4 regions of the Exiguobacterium sp. SH4S7 genome follow, and region 2 is predicted to be linked to each of the others. Evidence: riboswitches for the same ligand, from Rfam matches in the RefSeq annotation. Region 2 holds a riboswitch; each other region holds the start of a gene.

The links. Region 2 has a riboswitch for thiamine pyrophosphate ahead of thiT (energy-coupled thiamine transporter ThiT). Riboswitches for the same ligand answer to the same signal wherever they lie in the genome.
Region 1: linked by a shared signal. The riboswitch ahead of tenA (thiaminase II) and the one ahead of thiT (energy-coupled thiamine transporter ThiT) in region 2 are both predicted to bind thiamine pyrophosphate.
Region 3: linked by a shared signal. The riboswitch ahead of EVJ29_RS03935 (YkoF family thiamine/hydroxymethylpyrimidine-binding protein) and the one ahead of thiT (energy-coupled thiamine transporter ThiT) in region 2 are both predicted to bind thiamine pyrophosphate.
Region 4: linked by a shared signal. The riboswitch ahead of thiW (energy coupling factor transporter S component ThiW) and the one ahead of thiT (energy-coupled thiamine transporter ThiT) in region 2 are both predicted to bind thiamine pyrophosphate.

The regions. Positions count from the first base shown of each region.
Region 1 covers NZ_SJUT01000003.1:361,229-365,830, reverse strand. The annotation lists gene pelF (GT4 family glycosyltransferase PelF) at 1-94, shown strand, start outside; gene pelG (exopolysaccharide Pel transporter PelG) at 75-1,523, shown strand; TPP riboswitch at 1,585-1,689, shown strand; gene tenA (thiaminase II) at 1,771-2,445, shown strand; gene thiM (hydroxyethylthiazole kinase) at 2,442-3,233, shown strand; gene thiD (bifunctional hydroxymethylpyrimidine kinase/phosphomethylpyrimidine kinase) at 3,230-4,060, shown strand; gene thiE (thiamine phosphate synthase) at 3,999-4,602, shown strand, end outside.
Region 2 covers NZ_SJUT01000002.1:165,811-170,412, reverse strand. The annotation lists gene pknB (Stk1 family PASTA domain-containing Ser/Thr kinase) at 1-1,430, shown strand, start outside; gene rsgA (ribosome small subunit-dependent GTPase A) at 1,474-2,358, shown strand; gene rpe (ribulose-phosphate 3-epimerase) at 2,360-3,016, shown strand; TPP riboswitch at 3,036-3,135, shown strand; gene thiT (energy-coupled thiamine transporter ThiT) at 3,210-3,782, shown strand; gene EVJ29_RS04960 (thiamine diphosphokinase) at 3,782-4,369, shown strand; gene rpmB (50S ribosomal protein L28) at 4,427-4,602, opposite strand, start outside.
Region 3 covers NZ_SJUT01000001.1:779,831-784,432, forward strand. The annotation lists gene EVJ29_RS03915 (SMP-30/gluconolactonase/LRE family protein) at 1-393, shown strand, start outside; gene EVJ29_RS03920 (hypothetical protein) at 406-672, shown strand; gene EVJ29_RS03930 (GTP-binding protein) at 1,008-2,201, shown strand; TPP riboswitch at 2,267-2,367, shown strand; gene EVJ29_RS03935 (YkoF family thiamine/hydroxymethylpyrimidine-binding protein) at 2,447-3,040, shown strand; gene EVJ29_RS03940 (ECF transporter S component) at 3,033-3,608, shown strand; gene EVJ29_RS03945 (ABC transporter ATP-binding protein) at 3,601-4,602, shown strand, end outside.
Region 4 covers NZ_SJUT01000003.1:401,985-406,586, reverse strand. The annotation lists gene EVJ29_RS08845 (LTA synthase family protein) at 1-117, opposite strand, end outside; gene EVJ29_RS08840 (VOC family protein) at 230-628, opposite strand; gene EVJ29_RS08835 (YcxB family protein) at 722-1,225, shown strand; gene EVJ29_RS08830 (GNAT family N-acetyltransferase) at 1,207-1,686, shown strand; gene thiW (energy coupling factor transporter S component ThiW) at 1,721-2,209, opposite strand; TPP riboswitch at 2,272-2,370, opposite strand; gene EVJ29_RS08820 (hypothetical protein) at 2,395-2,715, opposite strand; gene EVJ29_RS08815 (aminoglycoside phosphotransferase family protein) at 2,760-3,728, shown strand; gene EVJ29_RS08810 (hypothetical protein) at 3,729-4,475, opposite strand.

The DNA.
Region 1 (4,602 bases), on a different contig from region 2:
TGTCCGTCAGTATTATCGATTGCAACAGTTCGTCGACCGCTATAAAGCCATCTATGAAGCGAGGAGGGAACAGTATGGCGGGCATCGGGTTTAAGTTACAAAAGCTGTTTCAAGAAGACTATTACTCTTCAAGACTGAAGGCGTACACGTTTTCCGGTCTCGTCACATCGGGCCCTTGGCTGATCGTCATCCTCGTTGTCGGTACGATTCAATGGTTGGCGTTTCAGATGCCGATGTTGTCACTCGAGGAACGGACACTGTTTATGCTATCCGTGTCTTACGCGTTCATTTTCTCGCAAATTCTATTTAGTTTTCAGCAGCTCGTCGTCACGCGATACGTGGCCGATTTGTTTTATGAAAAGAAAGCCCATGAGATCTTTCCTGTCTTCACCGGCATGTTAAAAGTGACGATTCTCGCTGCCGTCGTCATGTATAGCGTGTTTTGGCTGATTTCACCGCTCAGTTTCGCCTATAAGCTCGTCCTGTTCGTCTTATTCATGACCATCAACGTCATCTGGGTCATGTTCTTGTTCTTGAGCGCCGCCAAATTTTATCAAGCGGTCGCTTACAGCTTCTTGCTAGGCGGGGTTATTTCAGTCGCGAGCGTCTATTTGATCAGTCGTCTCATGGTCAACCCATCGAGCCTCGAGCTTCTGTTTGGCTTTACCGTTGGGATGGTCGTGACGCTGTTCGGGCTATTCTTCGCGATGCTTCGGACGTTTCCGCTCAGGTATGCGACGCGAGAGTTTTCATACTTCCGGTACTTTGATAAGTATCCGGACTTGTTCGCGATTGGTGTGTTATACGTGCTTGGGATCTGGGTGACCAACTTCATCATTTGGTTTGGTGAAGGTCGCATGGTGATTGCCGATTCGTTCGTGTTCAATCCGTATTATGACACGGCTGTGTTCTGGTCGTACTTGACGATCATCCCGACCCAGCTCTTGTTCGTCGTCGCTGTCGAGACAAGGTTTTACGAGCGCTACCGAACGTTTTACGGCTTGATCAATTATGGCGGGGCGTTACACCAAATTGAGAAGGCGAAGCAGACGATGACGACGGTGTTGAAAAATGAATTGATCCGACTTGGGCGAAGTCAAGGTGTTGTCACCTTGTTCGCGATCCTGATGGCGGGTGTGTTCGTCGGTTGGATTGGTGTCCCGGAAGAAGTCGGTCAAATTTTCCGGATGACGACGCTCGCCGCGTTCGCGAACGCGATGATTCTCGTACTGACGCTGCTCTTGCTTTATTTTGAGGACCGGCGTGGTGCGTTGTTCGTCAACCTATCGTTCTTCACATTGAACGCCTTGTTCACGTTGTCGTTACTATCGCGCGGGATCGATTGGTATGGGGTCGGCTTTGCGATCAGCACGACCATCACGTTCTTTATCGCAGGACTGCGCTTGATTTATTTTATGGGGAAGGTCGATTATTACGTGTTCGCGGCCTCGAACCGTCGTAAGCTCGGGACGGAACGGTTCTCGCATTTTGGGACCGCGCTCAACCGTCGCTTCTCGCGTTAAAGGGTTTGCATTTTTCAAAAAGATTGATATGATGTGGTCGAAGATGACCGAATTTCATAATGTTTGCCACTAGGGGAGTCGCTTGACGCGGCTGAGATGGACAAGGTCCAGACCCTTTGAACCTGATCTAGTTCACGCTAGCGGAGGGAAGTGGGCGAAACGTCCTTTCTCACACTCTTTGTGTATGGCCGACGCCGCTTCCGTTATGGGAGGCGGCGTCTTTTTTCATACAAAGGAGGAGAATACGATGACATTTACCGCACACATCCGCCAAGAGGCCAAAGCCTTGTTTGAGGCGAGTTTCCACCATCCGTTCGTCCGCGCGCTCGGAGACGGGACGCTCGACGAGGCGAAGTTTCGGCATTACGTGATGCAAGACTCGTACTACTTGAATCAATTTTCGAAAGTACAGGCGAAGGGCGCTACACTTGCCCCGACGATGGAGCTGGCGAGCCGATTTTTGACGCACGCCCTCCACACGATCGAGGCGGAGCACGAGTTGCATCGGGAATTTTTTACGATGCTCGAGGTGAGTGACATGGAGTGGACGACGTTCGAACCAGCTCCGACGGCTTATGCATACGCGCTCCATATGCAACAAGCCGGCCCGACGCTCGGAGACGTGCTCGCGGCGATTCTTCCATGCTACTGGGTGTATTACGAGATCGGGGAGCGCTTGAAGGACGCAGAGCCAGACCATCCGATCTATTCTGTTTGGATTGCGACGTACGGTTCGGAATGGTTCCGTGAACTCGTCGAAGAGCAGATCGAGCGACTTGACGAATTGGCGGGACAAGCGACGGAGTCAGAACGGATTCGCTATCAGCAACTGTTTTTGAAAAGTTGCTACTATGAGCTCGCGTTTTGGGAGATGGCCTGGACACTCGAATCGTGGGAACTGCCGCTTGAGGTGGGACAATGAGGCCGGATCTATGGGAAGCCGTCCGGTTGAAGCGACCGCTCGTCCATAACATCACAAACATAGTGGTGGCCAACTTCTCGGCGAACGGATTGCTCGCCATCGGTGCGTCCCCGGTCATGGCCGATGCGATCGAAGAAGTGGCAGACATGGCGACGGTGAGCGATGCCCTCGTCTTGAACATCGGGACGCTTGACGCAATGACCGAAGCGACGATGATTTGTGCTGGACAAGCGGCGAACCAGTCGGGACGTCCTGTCGTCCTAGACCCGGTCGGTGTCGGGGCAACACCGTTCCGCCGCGACGTCGTCGAACGGATTTTGCGAGACGTCCGCGTCACGGTCATCCGTGGGAACGCCGGGGAAGTCGCCACGCTTGTCGATGCCGGTTGGACGACGAAAGGGGTCGACGCCGGAAGCGGCACACATCATCCGCAACAACTCGCTGAACAAGCGGCGAGACGATACGGATGTGTCGTCGCGATTACCGGAGCAACGGATGTTGTGAGTGACGGGACAGTCACGATCGAGATATCAGGCGGGCATCCGCTCATGACAGAGACGACGGGCACCGGCTGTCTACTCAGTGCGGTCGTCGGTGCGTTCCTTGCTGTTGAACCGGACGTGATGACGGCAACCTCGACCGCGCTCACCGGATATGCACGATGCGGCGAGTTGGCGAGTGAAGCAGCGACGGGTCCGGGGGATTTCCCAATCCACTTTCTCAACGCGCTCGCTACCATGACGTCAACTGACCTGCCGAGCGACCGAATCGAGGTGTTCGCGCGATGAGGCCTCAAGTCTTGACCATCGCCGGTTCGGACTCTGGCGGGGGAGCCGGAATCCAAGCCGATTTGAAAACGTTTCAAGAATTAGGCGTATTTGGCACGAGTGTCGTGACCGCGGTGACGGCTCAAAACACGCGTGGCGTGCACGGTGTCGAAGCCGTCTCCGCCGACCTCGTCGCACGCCAGCTCGATGCAGTCGGATCAGACTTTATCATCTCGGCGTGCAAGACCGGGATGCTGTTCAATCGTGAGTTGATTGACGTCGTGGCGGACGCAATCGAGCAGCATCGATTTCAAAATGTCGTCGTCGATCCGGTCATGATCGCTAAAGGCGGTGCGACCTTGCTTGAACGGGACGCCGTCACCGCGCTACGGACGAGGCTGTTACCGATGGCGACGGTCGTCACGCCAAATATCCCTGAAGCTGAAGTGTTGACCGGCTTGACGATTTGTACGTTCACTGATCGTATGAAAGCAGCTGAGCGCTTGTTGTCTTACGGGGCAAACGTCGTCATGTTGAAAGGCGGTCATTTGGACGGTCCTCTCGCCGAAGACCTAGTCATGACGAAGACTGATACGTTTCGAATGGTGACACCACGGTTGCTGACGAAAGATACGCACGGGACCGGCTGCACGTTTTCGGCTGCGCTAACAGCGGAGCTCGCGAACGGGCATACCGTTACGGAAGCCGCGCAGAAGGCGAAACAGTTCATCCATAGTGCCATCGCCCACGGATTGCAGATCGGCAGCGGGCATGGACCGACAAATCATTGGGCGTATAACAAGCACCCGAAGGAGGTGGTTTCCATTGAATCCATCGCCTATCGTTGAGCGGTTAAAGCTCTACTTCATCTGCGGCACGGCGGATACGTTTGATCTCGTTCAGACGGTCGAAACGGCGCTTCAATGTGGTGTGACATGTTTTCAATTTCGCGAAAAAGGTAAAGAGCCACTGTATGGGGATAAAAAAGAAGCGATGGCACGAGCGTTGCATACACTTTGTCGACAGTACCGTGTCCCGTTCATCGTCAACGATGACGTCGAGCTGGCAATCAAACTCGATGCGGACGGAGTTCATGTCGGACAAGAGGACGCAGCAGCCGAAGTCGTTCGTCGGCGAATCGGTTCAAAGAAGTGGCTCGGTGTCTCGGTCCACTCGATCGAGCAAGCCGCAACGGCTTCGAGATACGCCGATTATGTCGGAATTGGACCGATTCATCCGACTGTGTCGAAACAAGACGCGGCCGAAGTGAATGGAACGATGCTCATTCGGCAAGTGCGAGCCCGGTTTCAGCATTTGCCAATCGTGGGGATTGGTGGAATCATGCCTGAACACGTCGAAGCGATTCGACGTGACGGGGCTGACGGCGTAG
Region 2 (4,602 bases):
TCGGGTCGGTCCACTACTTCTCTCCGGAACAAGCGCGTGGCAAGTTTGCCGATGAGAAGTCAGACATTTATTCGCTCGGTGCGGTGCTGTACGAACTTGTGACAGGACGAGTCCCGTTCATCGGTGAGACCCCGGTCGCGGTCGCGTTGCAACATTTGCAAGATGATCCGATCCGACCGCTCGACTTGAACCCTAAAATTCCGCAAGCGCTTGAGAACTGTATTATGCAGGCGCTCGCCAAATCGCCGGGGGCACGACATGCCTCGGTCGCTGCTTTTAAAAAAGACTGCTTGACGTCGCTCAGCCCAGACCGCGCGGACGAACCGAAACGGATGCCGACAGAACAAGACGAGTTTGATCAGACGCTCGTCATGGCGCCTGTCGTCCCGGAAGAACCGAAAGAAGTCGTCAAGCAGCCGGCAGCTGCAGTCGAGCCGGAATCAGCGACGCCGAAGAAACAAAAGAAAAAGAAGTGGTGGCTCTGGCTATTGCTCGTGCTTCTATTGATTGGTGGCGGGGTTGCCGCGTATGTGGTTGCAGATGAAATGTCACGTGCCGTCGTGCCTGATGTCGTCGGTATGAGCGTCGGTGATGCGACGACTGAACTGGAAGCATCCGGATTCGTCGTTGAGACGACGGACCGAGTGAGTGACAACGTGTCTGAAGGCGACGTGATTTCGCAAAACCCGCAACCTGGACGGAAGCCGAAGCGTGGAACGGTCGTCACCATCGTCGTGTCTGCTGGGAAAGAGACGGTCGAGATGCCTGACGTCGAAGGGTTGTCTCAAACAGCAGCGGAACGAACGTTGAAAGATCTTGATTTCACAGATATTGAAATCCAATCCGAAGCGTCCGAAACGGTCGACAGCGGAGATGTGATTTCGCAGTCGATCACGCCAGGTGAAGAAGTTATCGCGTCGGAAGAGACGGTCACGCTCGTCGTCTCGACCGGCAGCAATAAAATTGAGCTCGCCAATTTGACGGGCTACACGTTCGAAGAGGCGTCAACTTATGCCGAGCAAAACAACTTGAAAATCGTGAAACGCGATGAGTATTCGACGAGCATCCCAGCGAATCAAATCATTCGTCAACTTCCGACGTCAGGGACGGCGGTCGACCCGGGAACGGAACTGACGGTCATCGTCTCACAAGGGGTCGAGCCGACCGACATCTCGATCGAGCGAGAAGTGGACGTCGAAATCGAACCGCCGGCAGAAGGTGAAGAGGCGGAGCCGGTCGAAGTCGTCATCCGTACCGTCGATGCCCGTGGTGAGATCGAAGTGTTGCGTGATATGATCACAGAAACGACGACGTATTCCTATACGCTCGTCATTGCTCCGGACGAAGTCGGTACCGCGACGATTGAAGTCGAGGGAGAAGTCGTTCGGACCGATACGGTGACATACGCCCAAGCAAAAGATTCACAATGAAGAGGTGGCGTGCGCGTCACCTCTTTTCTAAGGAGGAAACAGGATGAAAGGAACGATTATTCGCTTGCAAGGTGGATTTTATGATGTCATGACCGAAACGAAAGTTGAAATCAGATGTCGCGCCCGGGGAAACTTCCGGAACCGAAACATTTCGCCCGTCGTCGGGGACGACGTCGATATTCAAGACCAAGGGGACGGGACCGGCTACATCATGGCTGTCGATGAGCGGTCGAACCATCTCGTCCGTCCGCCGATCGCCAACATCGATCAGGCGTTTCTGCTCTTTTCCGTGAAAGAGCCGGCGTTCTCGTTCCATTTGCTTGACCGCTTTCTCATTTTGATCGAATCGAAGCAAGTTCACCCAATCATCGTGTTGACGAAGATGGACTTGTTGCTAGAAGCTGAAAAAGAAAAAATTAGTGCGGCGGCAGCGCTATACCGTTCGATCGGCTATCAAGTCATTGAGACGTCGACCGAAGACGGAGCTGGAATCGAGCTCATCCGCAGCGCGTTCAAAGACAAGACGAGCGTGTTCGCCGGACAGACCGGCGTCGGGAAGAGTTCGTTGCTGAACGCGGTCGCACCGGAGCTCGAACTCGCGACTGGTAAAATTTCGAAAGCGCTTGGCCGCGGGAAGCATACGACGCGTCACGTCACGCTCATCACACTCGCGGACGGGTTCGTCGCCGATACACCTGGATTCTCGAGTCTTGAGTTCCCGGAAGAACTTGAAGTCGAGGAGATGCGTTGGTGTTTCCCTGAATTCGTCTTGCGGCACGATGACTGTAAATTCCGTGGTTGCGCCCATTTGAACGAGCCAGGTTGTGCCGTCAAAGCGGCGGTCGAGGCCGGAGAAATCGCTTCCACCCGCTATGCGAACTATGTTACGTTTATGGAGGAATTAAAAGATAGACAACGGAGGTACTAACATGATTAAAATCGCACCATCGATCCTGTCGGCCGATTTTGCCAACCTTGAGGCAGAGGTCAAAGCGGTCCAAGAAGCAGGGGCCGATTACATTCATTTTGACGTCATGGACGGTCAGTTCGTGCCGAACATCTCGATTGGACTGCCGGTACTCAAAAGTTTGCGTGACAAGTCGGACATGGTATTAGACGTCCATTTGATGATCGACCAACCGGAACGGTTCGTCGAGGACTTCGTTCAAGCAGGCGCCGATATCGTCACGGTCCATGTCGAGGCGACAAACCATTTGCATCGCGTATTGCAACAAATCAAAGGAGCCGGCGCCAAGTGTGGTGTCGTCTTGAACCCACATACGCCGTTGTCATCAATCGAGCACGTGCTCGGTGATGTCGATATGGTATTGCTCATGACCGTGAACCCTGGCTTTGGCGGCCAAGCGTTCATCGAAGCGGTCGTCCCGAAGATCGCGGCGCTCAGCGAGATGCGCCAAGCGCGTCGTCTCGACTTCGAGATCGAGATCGATGGCGGGGTAAATCCTGCGACGGCAAAACTTTGTATCGACGCAGGTGCCGACGTCCTCGTTGCCGGTTCAGCCATCTATAACGAACCGAGCTATAAAGACGCAATCGATAGCATTCGCAACGCGTCTCGTGTATAATCGTCTGTAGAACAACAAATATTGTCGCAAGGGGTGTCACATCTGTGGCTGAGAGGCATGAGCTAACCCTTTGAACCTGTTCCGTTCACACGGACGTAGGGATGTGGCGAAAATGCACGTTGCTACACGATAGCAGCATGGCGTTTACGTCATGCTGCTTTTTGTCGTTCACTCATATCAAGGAGGGAATAAGATGAAACAACGTTTAAAACTACAGGCGCTCATTGAAATCTCGCTGTTCGCCTCGCTCGGACTGATCTTTGACATGCTCATCCCATATCGGTTGCCGCAAGGCGGAGCAGTCAGCTTGGCGATGCTGCCGATTCTCGTGATGGCTTATCGGCATGGATTGAGAGGCGGACTCGCGACAGGCGCGCTCGTCGGGACGCTACAACTGTTATTTGGGGCCTATATCTTCACGCCGGTCCAGTTTTTACTCGACTACACGGTCGCCTACGGCCTCGTCGGAGTCGCCGGCATCTTCGCCGGGCAAGTCAAACAGTCGGCAAAAGACGGCGCCAAGAAAACGCTCACGTTCTATTTGATTCTCGGGGCGTTGATCGGCTCGGCGCTCCGCTACGTTGCGCACGTCGTCTCCGGCATCGTCTTCTTCGCCGAGTATGCGGAAGGACCGGTCGTCTTGTACTCGCTCGGCTATAACTTGACGTATATGTTGCCGTCGTTCCTCGTCTCGGCGGTCGTGATCGTGCTCTTGTTCACGTCGGCGCCGCGTTTCGTGACGCTCGCGACACGGGACATCAGATAATGCGTGTCTTGATTGTGGCTGCGAGCCCGGAAGCGGTCCCTGAGCTTCCTCGGAACGCCGATTACGTCATCGGCGTCGACGGCGGCTATCATACGCTGCTCGACCGTGGGATGAAGCCGGACCTGCTCGTCGGTGACTTTGATTCGTTCACAGGCACCGTGCCGGAGGAAGCTGTCCGTTATCCGTCTGAAAAAGACGTGACCGACCTTGAGATCGCTCTCGAGGCGGCACGAGGGAAAGGGGCGGACGTGATCGACGTGTACGGTGCACTCGGGGGCAGACTCGATATGACGCTCAGCAACGTCGGTCTGCTCGAGGCGTACCCCGAGATGCGGTTGTTCGCAGACGGGCAAGAAGTGCGCCTCGTCGGAAAAGGGGACTATCGTCTCCCGCGTCGTCCTGACCATTACTTGTCGCTCGTACCTTGGAAACGGGCCTCGGTCTCGATTCGTGGCGTCAAGTACCCGCTCGAGAACCATGACGTCGTCAGCCATGAGGCGCTGACGATCTCAAACGAGTGGTCGGCGGAAGAGGCGGATTTGCTCGTTCATAGCGGCAACGTCTTGATTATGTATATAAAGAAATAAACAAAAAAAATCCCATCGGCGCATGCCGCTGGGATTTATTTCGTTCGTGTATGGTAATTATACGCGTTCAACGAGACCTGATTTAAGAGCGCGAGCTGAAACCCAAACTCGTTTAGGTTTACCGTCAACGAGAATGCGAACTTTTTGTACGTTTACACCCCAAGTACGTTTTGTCTTGTTGAGTGCGTGCGAACGGTTGTTACCTGACTTAGGTGACTTACCTGTTACGTAGC
Region 3 (4,602 bases), on a different contig from region 2:
GATACGCCGACCGAGACGGTTCGCAAGTTCCCGTTCGATTTGAAAACGGGCACGCTCGGGGAAGGTGAGGTCGTCATTGATTTCAAGAATGAGGACGGGTTCCCGGACGGCATGACGTCGGATGAAGACGGCTTTTTATGGATTGCCCACTTTGCAGGCGGGCGCGTCACGCGGTGGAATCCGGAGACGGGTGAAAAAGTGCTTGAAGTCATCGTCCCGGCGCCGAACGTCACGTCGTGTAGTTTTATCGGGGATGACTTAAAACAATTGGCGATCACGACGGCACGGGAAGGCATGGACGACGAGGCGCTCGCCGCTCATCCGGATGCGGGTTCGGTCTTCAAGATCGATACGGACGTGAAAGGGATGCCACTTTATCGGTTTGGACGTTAAGGAGGGACGGCTATGGTGAAGCGATTGCTCGTGCGAGCGGGAATCGGATTGGCACTAGCGGCGGTGGCTCGGGTCGGGATTCAAAAGTTATTGGACGACCGGGCCCGGAAAGAAGACCATACGTATCTTGAACCAAAGTGGGACGAGACGCCGAGTGTGGATGCCGATAAGGATGATGACGAGGTCGGATTGACGCAACTCGATTCGATTTACCGGGCCGAGTGGCAGGCGAACACGTATCCTCGCTCCGAGGCGGAACGGAAAGCGTTAGAAGAATAACTGGTACGAAGAACATATCCAGAGCTTTTTCTTCGGCCGTCGGGGCCTCAGAAAAAGACAAATGGCCGCTAGATGGCGACCGTTTGCGTTGCTCGTTCGATGGCGCCCCGACTCCTGCAGGAAAGCAAACCAACGGAGACCCAGCAGCGACGTGAGTCGCGATGCGGCTCCGGGATTGCCTGCGGAAAGCGTGGGCGCTGGAAGGACGAGCGATAACAATCATGTTAGTCAACAAGAAAACACGCTCCTTTTGAGCGTGTTTTTTTGTTGACAACGGACGTGATCCCGTTCATTATCTAAAAAGTAATGATTACGATTTAAAGGTGGTATACATCATGAAACGAATTCCGATCACAGTCTTGTCCGGATATTTAGGAAGTGGCAAGACGACGTTGCTCAATCATATGTTGAACAATCGGGATGGTAAAAAATATGCCGTCATCGTCAACGATATGAGCGAGCTGAACATCGATGAGCGATTGATTGACGGGGCAGGTTTTTCACGGACGGACGAGAAGTTGGTGGAGCTGTCTAACGGCTGCATCTGCTGCACGTTGCGAGAAGATTTACTCGAGGCGGTCAGCGAGATTGCGAACGACCGACAGCTCGACGGCATCATCATCGAGTCGTCAGGTATCTCGGAACCGATCCCGGTCGCGCAGACGTTTACATATGCGGATGACGCCTTGGGTATCGACTTGACGAGCCGTGTGTATGTTGACGCGATGGTGACGGTCGTCGACGCATATCGATTTTTAAAAGACTTCAACTCGGGCGAATCGCTGCATGAACGGAAACAGGCTGTCGACACGGGTGACGTCCGGGAAGTCGTCGATTTGCTCGTCGATCAAGTCGAGTTTGCCGACATCATCGTCCTCAACAAGGCGGACCGGGTCACGGAACCGGAACTGCACGAGATCGAAAGTCTGTTGCGCGCGTTAAACCCGGCGGCGCGACTTTTGACAAGTACGTACGGGAACGTATTGTTGTCCGACCTGTTAGACGTGAACTTGTTCGACTTCGACCAGGCGATGCATGCCGCCGGATGGATCCAAGAGCTCGAGACAGACGACCATACCCCTGAAACCGAAGAGTACGGCATCAGTTCGTTCGTCTATCGCCGCCGCCGTCCGTTCCACCCGGAGCGTTTACATGCGTGGATCGAACAGTTCCCGGAAGAAGTCGTCCGGGCGAAAGGTTTTTTATGGATCGCCTCACGGAACGACATCGCTTGCCTGTTCTCCCAAGCGGGGTACGCGTCGACGCTCGAACATGCCGGCCGTTGGCTCGCGACGCTTCCTGACGCGGAACGAAAGCAGATGTTCGCCGCCGAACCAGAGCTTGAGGCCGATTACATCGAGCCGTACGGCGACCGCCAGACGGAGCTCGTCTTGATCGGTCACCGAATGGACCGCGTGCGCGTCGAGCTTGAACTTGACGCCTGTCTACTGTCAGACGAAGAGATGGCGTCAGACTGGACAACGTTACGGGATACGCTTCCAGGAAACGGAATCGCGACGTTTTCATGATTTAACCGTTTACAATTCAGAATCGAACGGCTATACTTTTGCTTGCATGAACAACCGCATACATTGGACTACACTAGGGGTGCTTCGGCTGAGATGTGAGCATGGCTCCAATCCCTTATAACTCGATCCAGGTAATACTGGCGTGAGGAAGTGTGGCACTTTTTCTGATGGATTGATGATTGGATAAGTGGCCGCATTCTCATGGATGCGGCTTTTTTGTGTAACCAAATAAAGGGGGAATCATCATGAATCAACAATGTGGAACGAGCCCGATCGTCGGGTTCCGCTTTACGCTAAGCCCGATGACGTCAGAGTTCATACCGGTCATCAAAGGAGCACTCAAAGAAACTGATTTAAGCAACGTCTGGAGGCACACGGACGATGTGTCGACCGTGATTCGCGGTCGGGCCGAGCACGTGTTTGACGTCGCGAAAGCAGTCTTGTCACACGCAACGAAGACAGGGACCCACGTCTCGATGAGTGGAACGTTCTCGGTTGGCTGTCCGGGTGACACAGCCGGGGACAATCTGCTCGACGTATCGAGTGAACCTGTGAACGGGCGGGTAGGTGCGCAATACGTCTCTTCACAGTTCGCGCTCTACCCGCTCGGTGATGATGATTACATGGACATCATCTATGAAGAGATCGATTTCGCGAAAGCACGGGGTGTGTTCAATGACGCGATGCATTATGCCTCAGGAATTCACGGAGACATCGAGCCGGTGTTCGCGTTTTATGAGGCGACGTTCAACCGTGTTCGCGAGAAGTCGAGCCACGTCGTCATGTCGGTCACGTTCAGTGTGAACAGTCCGTCACACGAGGGACGCATCGATGCTTAACTCATGGAAGTTGAAAGAAATCGTCTTGTTGTCGATTTTATCGGTCGTCTTTGCCGTCGTCTATTTGGCGTTCGTCCATGTGGGGAACTTGTGGGCCGGCTTGATCGGGCCGATCGCCTATGAATGGATTTTTGGGATTTGGTTCATCGTCTCGATTATTACCGCCTACATCATTCGAAAGCCAGGCGCCGCCTTTTTGTCGGAAGTGCTCGCAGCGTCGATCGAGATGATGATCGGCAATGCGATCGGTCCGCGCATCATCCTCGTCGGCATCATTCAAGGACTCGGCGCCGAAGCGGCGTTCGCACTAACCGGGTATAAGCGGTATGACTTGTGGGTGCTCATGCTCGCCGGATTCGGTGCGGCAGTGACGAGTTTCGCATATACGTACGTCATGGGAGGTCTCAGCGCGCTCAGTCCGACGTACGTGGCTTTGATGTTCGCACTACGGGCGACGAGCGGGATGCTCATCGCAGGGATCGGCGGGAAGATTTTGAGCGACTTGTTGCTTCGAACGGGTGCGCTAGAAGGGTATGCCGTCACCCGGCAGAGGAAGGCACATGGTTGAGACCGAGCGTCTGGCGTTTCGTTTCCCGGGGGAAGAACGCGACGTATTGACAGATATCACACTTCGTCTTAAGGACGGCAGAACGCTCATCACCGGGGCGAGCGGGTCGGGGAAGTCGACTTTGTTCGCCTTGTTCAATCGGCTCTACCCGGACAACTGTGATGGGATTGTGACGGGGCGATTGCATCTATTCGGTCGGTCCTATGCCACGTATCGGCCTGGCGAGGTGAATCGCCGCGTCGGGACGGTGTTTCAAGACCCGGACAGCCAGTTCGTCATGCAGACGGTAGAGGAAGAGCTGATTTTCACGCTCGAAAACTTTTCGGTCGCCCGAAGCGAGATGATGGACCGTGTCTCAGCGATTTTGCACGAGTTACATTTGTCCGATTATCGCCACCGCACCATCCATGATTTATCAGGGGGCGAGAAGCAGCAAATCGACGTCGCCTGTGCCTTGATCGGATGTCCGGAATGGCTCTTACTCGACGAGCCGCTCTCACACCTCGACCCGGCGACGGCACGTCGGTTCGTTCGCTGGCTCGACAAGTCCGCACGGAACGTCAATATCGTCGTCATCGAGCATCGTCCGTACATGTGGGGCGACTTCTTTGACCGGCACCTGGAACTCGTGAACGGAAGGATCGCAGGCGATGGATCGTTCGTCGTTCAACCGGATTATACATTTACGCCGATTGAAACGACACGGGGCACAAACACATTATTTCAGATACCGAAAGTGAATCACAAAAAGTTTCAACTTGCAGCGAGCAAAATCGCAGTGGCCCCCGGGGATGTGATCGCCATCCTCGGTCGGAACGGCAGCGGCAAATCGACGTGGCTAAAAAGCCTGGCGCGGCATCACCGTGAAGTCGGGCTCGTCCCGCAATCCCCGGCGCATTTGTTTGTGACGAGTGACGTGTCGCGGGAACTAGCATATGGACATAACCGTTCAATCGAGGACATGTTGGCACGCCTCGGGCTTGAACGTCTGCGT
Region 4 (4,602 bases), on a different contig from region 2:
CATCCCGATATTGACGAGTAAAAAATGAACGTTGAACGCGCTCGCGGTCAAGACGCTGAATAAAAATAGTTTGGCAAGTGATAGTGACAGATAACTCCAATAATCAAGATATTTCATAAATAGCCTCCAAACGGTACGTACACGTCGTATTCTTTTTCATGTACCTGTTCGTAGGTGGCGGGAAACATGGGGGTGTGCGATACGGACGAAAAAAAGCGAGGCGAGCGCCTCACTTGATCAAAAATGTGTCCCGAAGCTCGATGATCGTGCCTTCCGGGGCTTTTAGTTTGCTCAAATGTCCATCGACGACGAAGTAGATGTTGCCGCCATGTTTCGGCAAGAACGTGACACCGAGCGCCTCGAGCCGACGGACTTCCGCTTCAAGGTCATCGACGTACAAGGCGAAGTGAACGGGTCCGGCCGCATGTTTCGAATACGGCGATAACGTCTCGTCGGTCTTCGCCGTCTGGAGTTCGATATAGAAGTCGCCGAGCTTGAGCCAACTGTTGAACGCCCGGGTATGGAAGTTGGGTGACTCTTGGACGAGCTCAAAACCGAGCGTTTCATAAAATTGCTTTGACGCCGCATAGTCGGGCGTTTGGATACAGAGATGGTGGATTTGTTTCATCGTGTCACTCCTTTGCTTTCATTTTAGCGAATAGGAGCCTGAAGCGGAACTTTTCTTGAACGAAGACGTATACGACACCGAGGAGGGATACATATGGAAATCCAATACGAATTGACGGAAGAAGACTACATTCACTTCAACTTGAGTCATATTAGACGTTCAAAGATAGGGAAGAGGATGCTATTCCTGCAGCGCATCATCGGGCCCGTCATCATTTTAGGTGGTGGCGCTTTGACGTTCGCGACATTGTTTCAAGATACGAGCTGGTGGCTGTTTGGGGTGTATGGCGTCATCAGCCTCATCTGGTTTCTGTATTATCCGAAGTATTTTGAACGGCATATCCGAAAACAGACGAAGCGGATGATTCAAGAACGAAGCAATGAAGGCATGATCGGCCCGCATACGATGGATCTGGATGAAGACGGTCTTCGTGACAAAAATGCGTTCGGGGAGACGAAAGTCTCATGGAGCGGCATCAAGGAAGTCGTCGAGGAAGCCGATTATGTGTATTTGTATAACTCGTCGGTCAGCGCCTACATCTTGCCGAAACGCGGGCAGGACATGGAGGAGGTACAACGATGGCTACCGATGCGTTGACGATTCAACCGATTGATGAGACGAACTTGGATGCGGTCGTCGCCTTGACCGTCGCACCTGGTCAGGCCCGCTTTATCGAAACGAACGCGGAATCGCTCCGCGAGATGGACGTCGACGTCAAGTACGCGTGGACGTGCTACGCGCTCTGTCGAGACAATCAACCGGTCGGCTTCATGATGGTCGGGGCCGAGAACAAGGTGGAGCGTTACGTCTGGCTCGACCGCTTTATGATTGATATGGATGAGCAAGGGAAAGGCATCGGGTCAACATTTTTGCAACTTGCGATTGAGTGGATGCAAGAGCGATTTGATGTCGATGACCTCATCCTCAGCCTCCATCCGACGAATGAACCGGCGAAACGGTTTTATGCGAAGGGCGGATTCGAGGACAGTGGCTTGATTGATGAAGCGAACGGGGAAGAGATTTGGGTGTATCACGTGAAGCAGGGACAGCCTTCCTAAGTCGGCCGTCCCTGTTTTGGTGGTTGTTGTTCAATTATCGCTTCACCGTGAGCGGACGCAACTGTTTGACCCGCGCCAAGACGATCCAGCCGAGGATGGCTCCAGTCATGCTCGAGGCGAGGAAGGCCGGGAAGAAGAACAGCGCCCCAAACTCAGAACCCATTAAGATTTTCGCGTATGGGACGGCGATGAGCGAGGCAATGACGCCCGTCCCGATGACTTCACCGAGCGCAGCGAAAGCGACCCGGTTCGTCCGCACGTAAAATAGTCCAGCAAGCAAGGCGCCGATCATACCACCTGGGAAGGCGAGCAACGACCCGGTCCCGGTCATGACACGGACAAGTCCGGTCACGAACGCGACGAGGACGGCACCAATCGGACCGACGGTGACGGCGGCGATGACGTTCACCATATGTTGCACCGGATAGGCCCGGGCGACACCGGTCGGGATGGAGATGAATAAGGAGCCGATGATGGCGATGGCGATGAGCATCGCCATCCAAGTGAGTTGTTGAATACGCATGAAGTGTCTCCTTTCAAAATGAAAACGCACTTCTCCAAGTGGAAAAGTGGCGTGGACAGACAGACGTATCCAAGCCACTTCCCTACGCTGGTATGAGCCAGATCAGGTTCGAAGGGTCCGGCAGTTGCCGTCTCAGCCCGAAGGCTCCCCTAGTGGTCGTTTATTGGTTTGAGTATAGCATAACGTTATTTTGTTGCCTCAATTTTTCGCGGTCGGAAGATGAAATAAATGATACCGCTATACAGGGCGTATAAAAACAGGGAAAACATGAGATTGATGACCCACGGGAGTGTACCCATAAATACGGTGACCGAGGCGTTACGGAACCAGCCGAGTGAAAGACATAGTCCGACAAAGCTGAGCACGATCGTCGTCCAAAAGCTGATATCTGGACGTCTCGACACACGGCGAACGACTAGACCAATTATGAAGCTGAAGACAGCCGTCGCACCTAAATACATATAGAGTAGCGCATCGACCGGGTATGAATAATAGACAACGTCCATATTATTTCCTCCTAAACGAAGTGTGGTGAAAGGAAGTGAGGTCAGTGAGGGATGCCATCCCATGGCGTGACGAGTCTTACCGTGAACAGTTCGAGCACTGGCTCGATGGTCACGTGCCAGGCGTGACGTGGCGGGTTGTGAAAGATACCGATTTGACATACTTGATGTATGGAGAGTACGGGGCAGACCGTTACTACGCCAAGGCGGTGACAGCAATCAGTGGTGGCGAGGCTGAACTGTCGATGCATCTAGCCGAACGGCATCCGGGACTCGTCCCGGAGGTCATCGCCATTGCCGCGACACGCAACTGGCTACTTATGCGAGACATCGGCGGGTATGCACTTCGTGAATACCCTAAGCACAGTCGGTACAAAGCGGCTGTGCGTCAATATGCGAAACTACAGAGAAAAGAAGCGAATTACACGGATACGCTTTTGGCCTACGGTATCCCGGACCGGCGTCCGGCTCGTCTAAAAGAAGAGATACGGACGTATTTACCCGAGTTATGTACGGGGTTAGATCGAGATAAGGCAGAGGCGGTGCTGGCGCTCCAAGACGAACTCCTCACCATGTGCGACGAGCTCGCGACTGGGGTGCCGATGAGTCTCGAGCACGGCGACTTACATGGCGGCAACATCTTTTGGCGCAAACAGACGGATGACTTATGTATTCTCGATTGGGGCGATGCGACCGTCACCCATCCGTTCTTCAGCGTCCGTGTGTTTTGGAACGCGCTCTACGACTTGTTGCCAGAAGACGATGAAGTCGCATGGTATGAACAGATTCAGAAGATGCGTACCGTCTACTTGGCTGAGTGGGAAGGTGTAGCGCCTCGGGACGTGCTATGGCGCCATTTGTTGATCGCTGAAGAGCTCGGTTGCGTGTATCGGGCGCTGTCGTGGCATGTATATGTGACCAACTATCGGTATGATCCGTCCGAGTCAGCCGATAAACCGGCCCAATGGCTCAACTTGTTCCTCGAGTATCGGGACTTGAAACGTCGCGGTACGTGATCACTCGTTCTTCTCGAGCAGGTTTTCATAATCCGTCTCGTTCCAAAACAGCTGGGCGATTGACTCCGGTGCTTTCAAAATCTCACCGTCTTGGTCGTAGACGATAGCGTAGCCGTTTTCGATCTCAAAGACGATCAAGTCGGCCGTCACTTCCTTGACGCCGTTCCCGGCAATGATGACGTTCTCGATTGGGTCGCGTGCGACTTGAACTCCCCATTCGTCGAGCTCGACGATGAGCGCTGACGTGTAGGCATGGCGGTCGTAAATCGATTGAAACTCGTCTTGCGTCAATGTGACGTCGGTCGGGGGGGCACTCGTCCCGTATTTGCGCTTCTCAATCTCCTCAACGAATTGCGTGAACGACTCTTCTTGCCAAAAGAGTGGTGCGACCGACTCGGGACCGTTGGCGATCTCACCGTCTTCATTCTCATAGACGGTCGCGTACGTGCCGTCGTCGAGCTTGAACGGATAAATATCGGCGTATGTATGATGGATCCCGTCCCCGGCGATGACGACGCGTTCGAACGTCTCACGGAACGGTGTTAGCCCTTGGGTTTCGAGCGCTGCTAACAAGTCTTGGGCAGTCTCGTGTTGGTCAAAGACGTCTTTGAAATCTTCTCGTGTCCATTCGATCGTCGCTTCTTCATCTTGTTCATTCATATCAGGAGAGACGATTGGTTGCTCGGCTTGATCGGTACAACCTGTCAGCAAGAACGCGCTTAAGCCAAGTAGTCCTAATCGTTTCATAAAACAACCCCCTAGTAAGTTACATTATTTCCCTATTTTACATTAGCGTAGCATGTATGAAATAGGATGAGAACCTGGATACTTTCTCATCTAGGGCAAATGGAATCGCTACCTCGTCTGGTTCAAT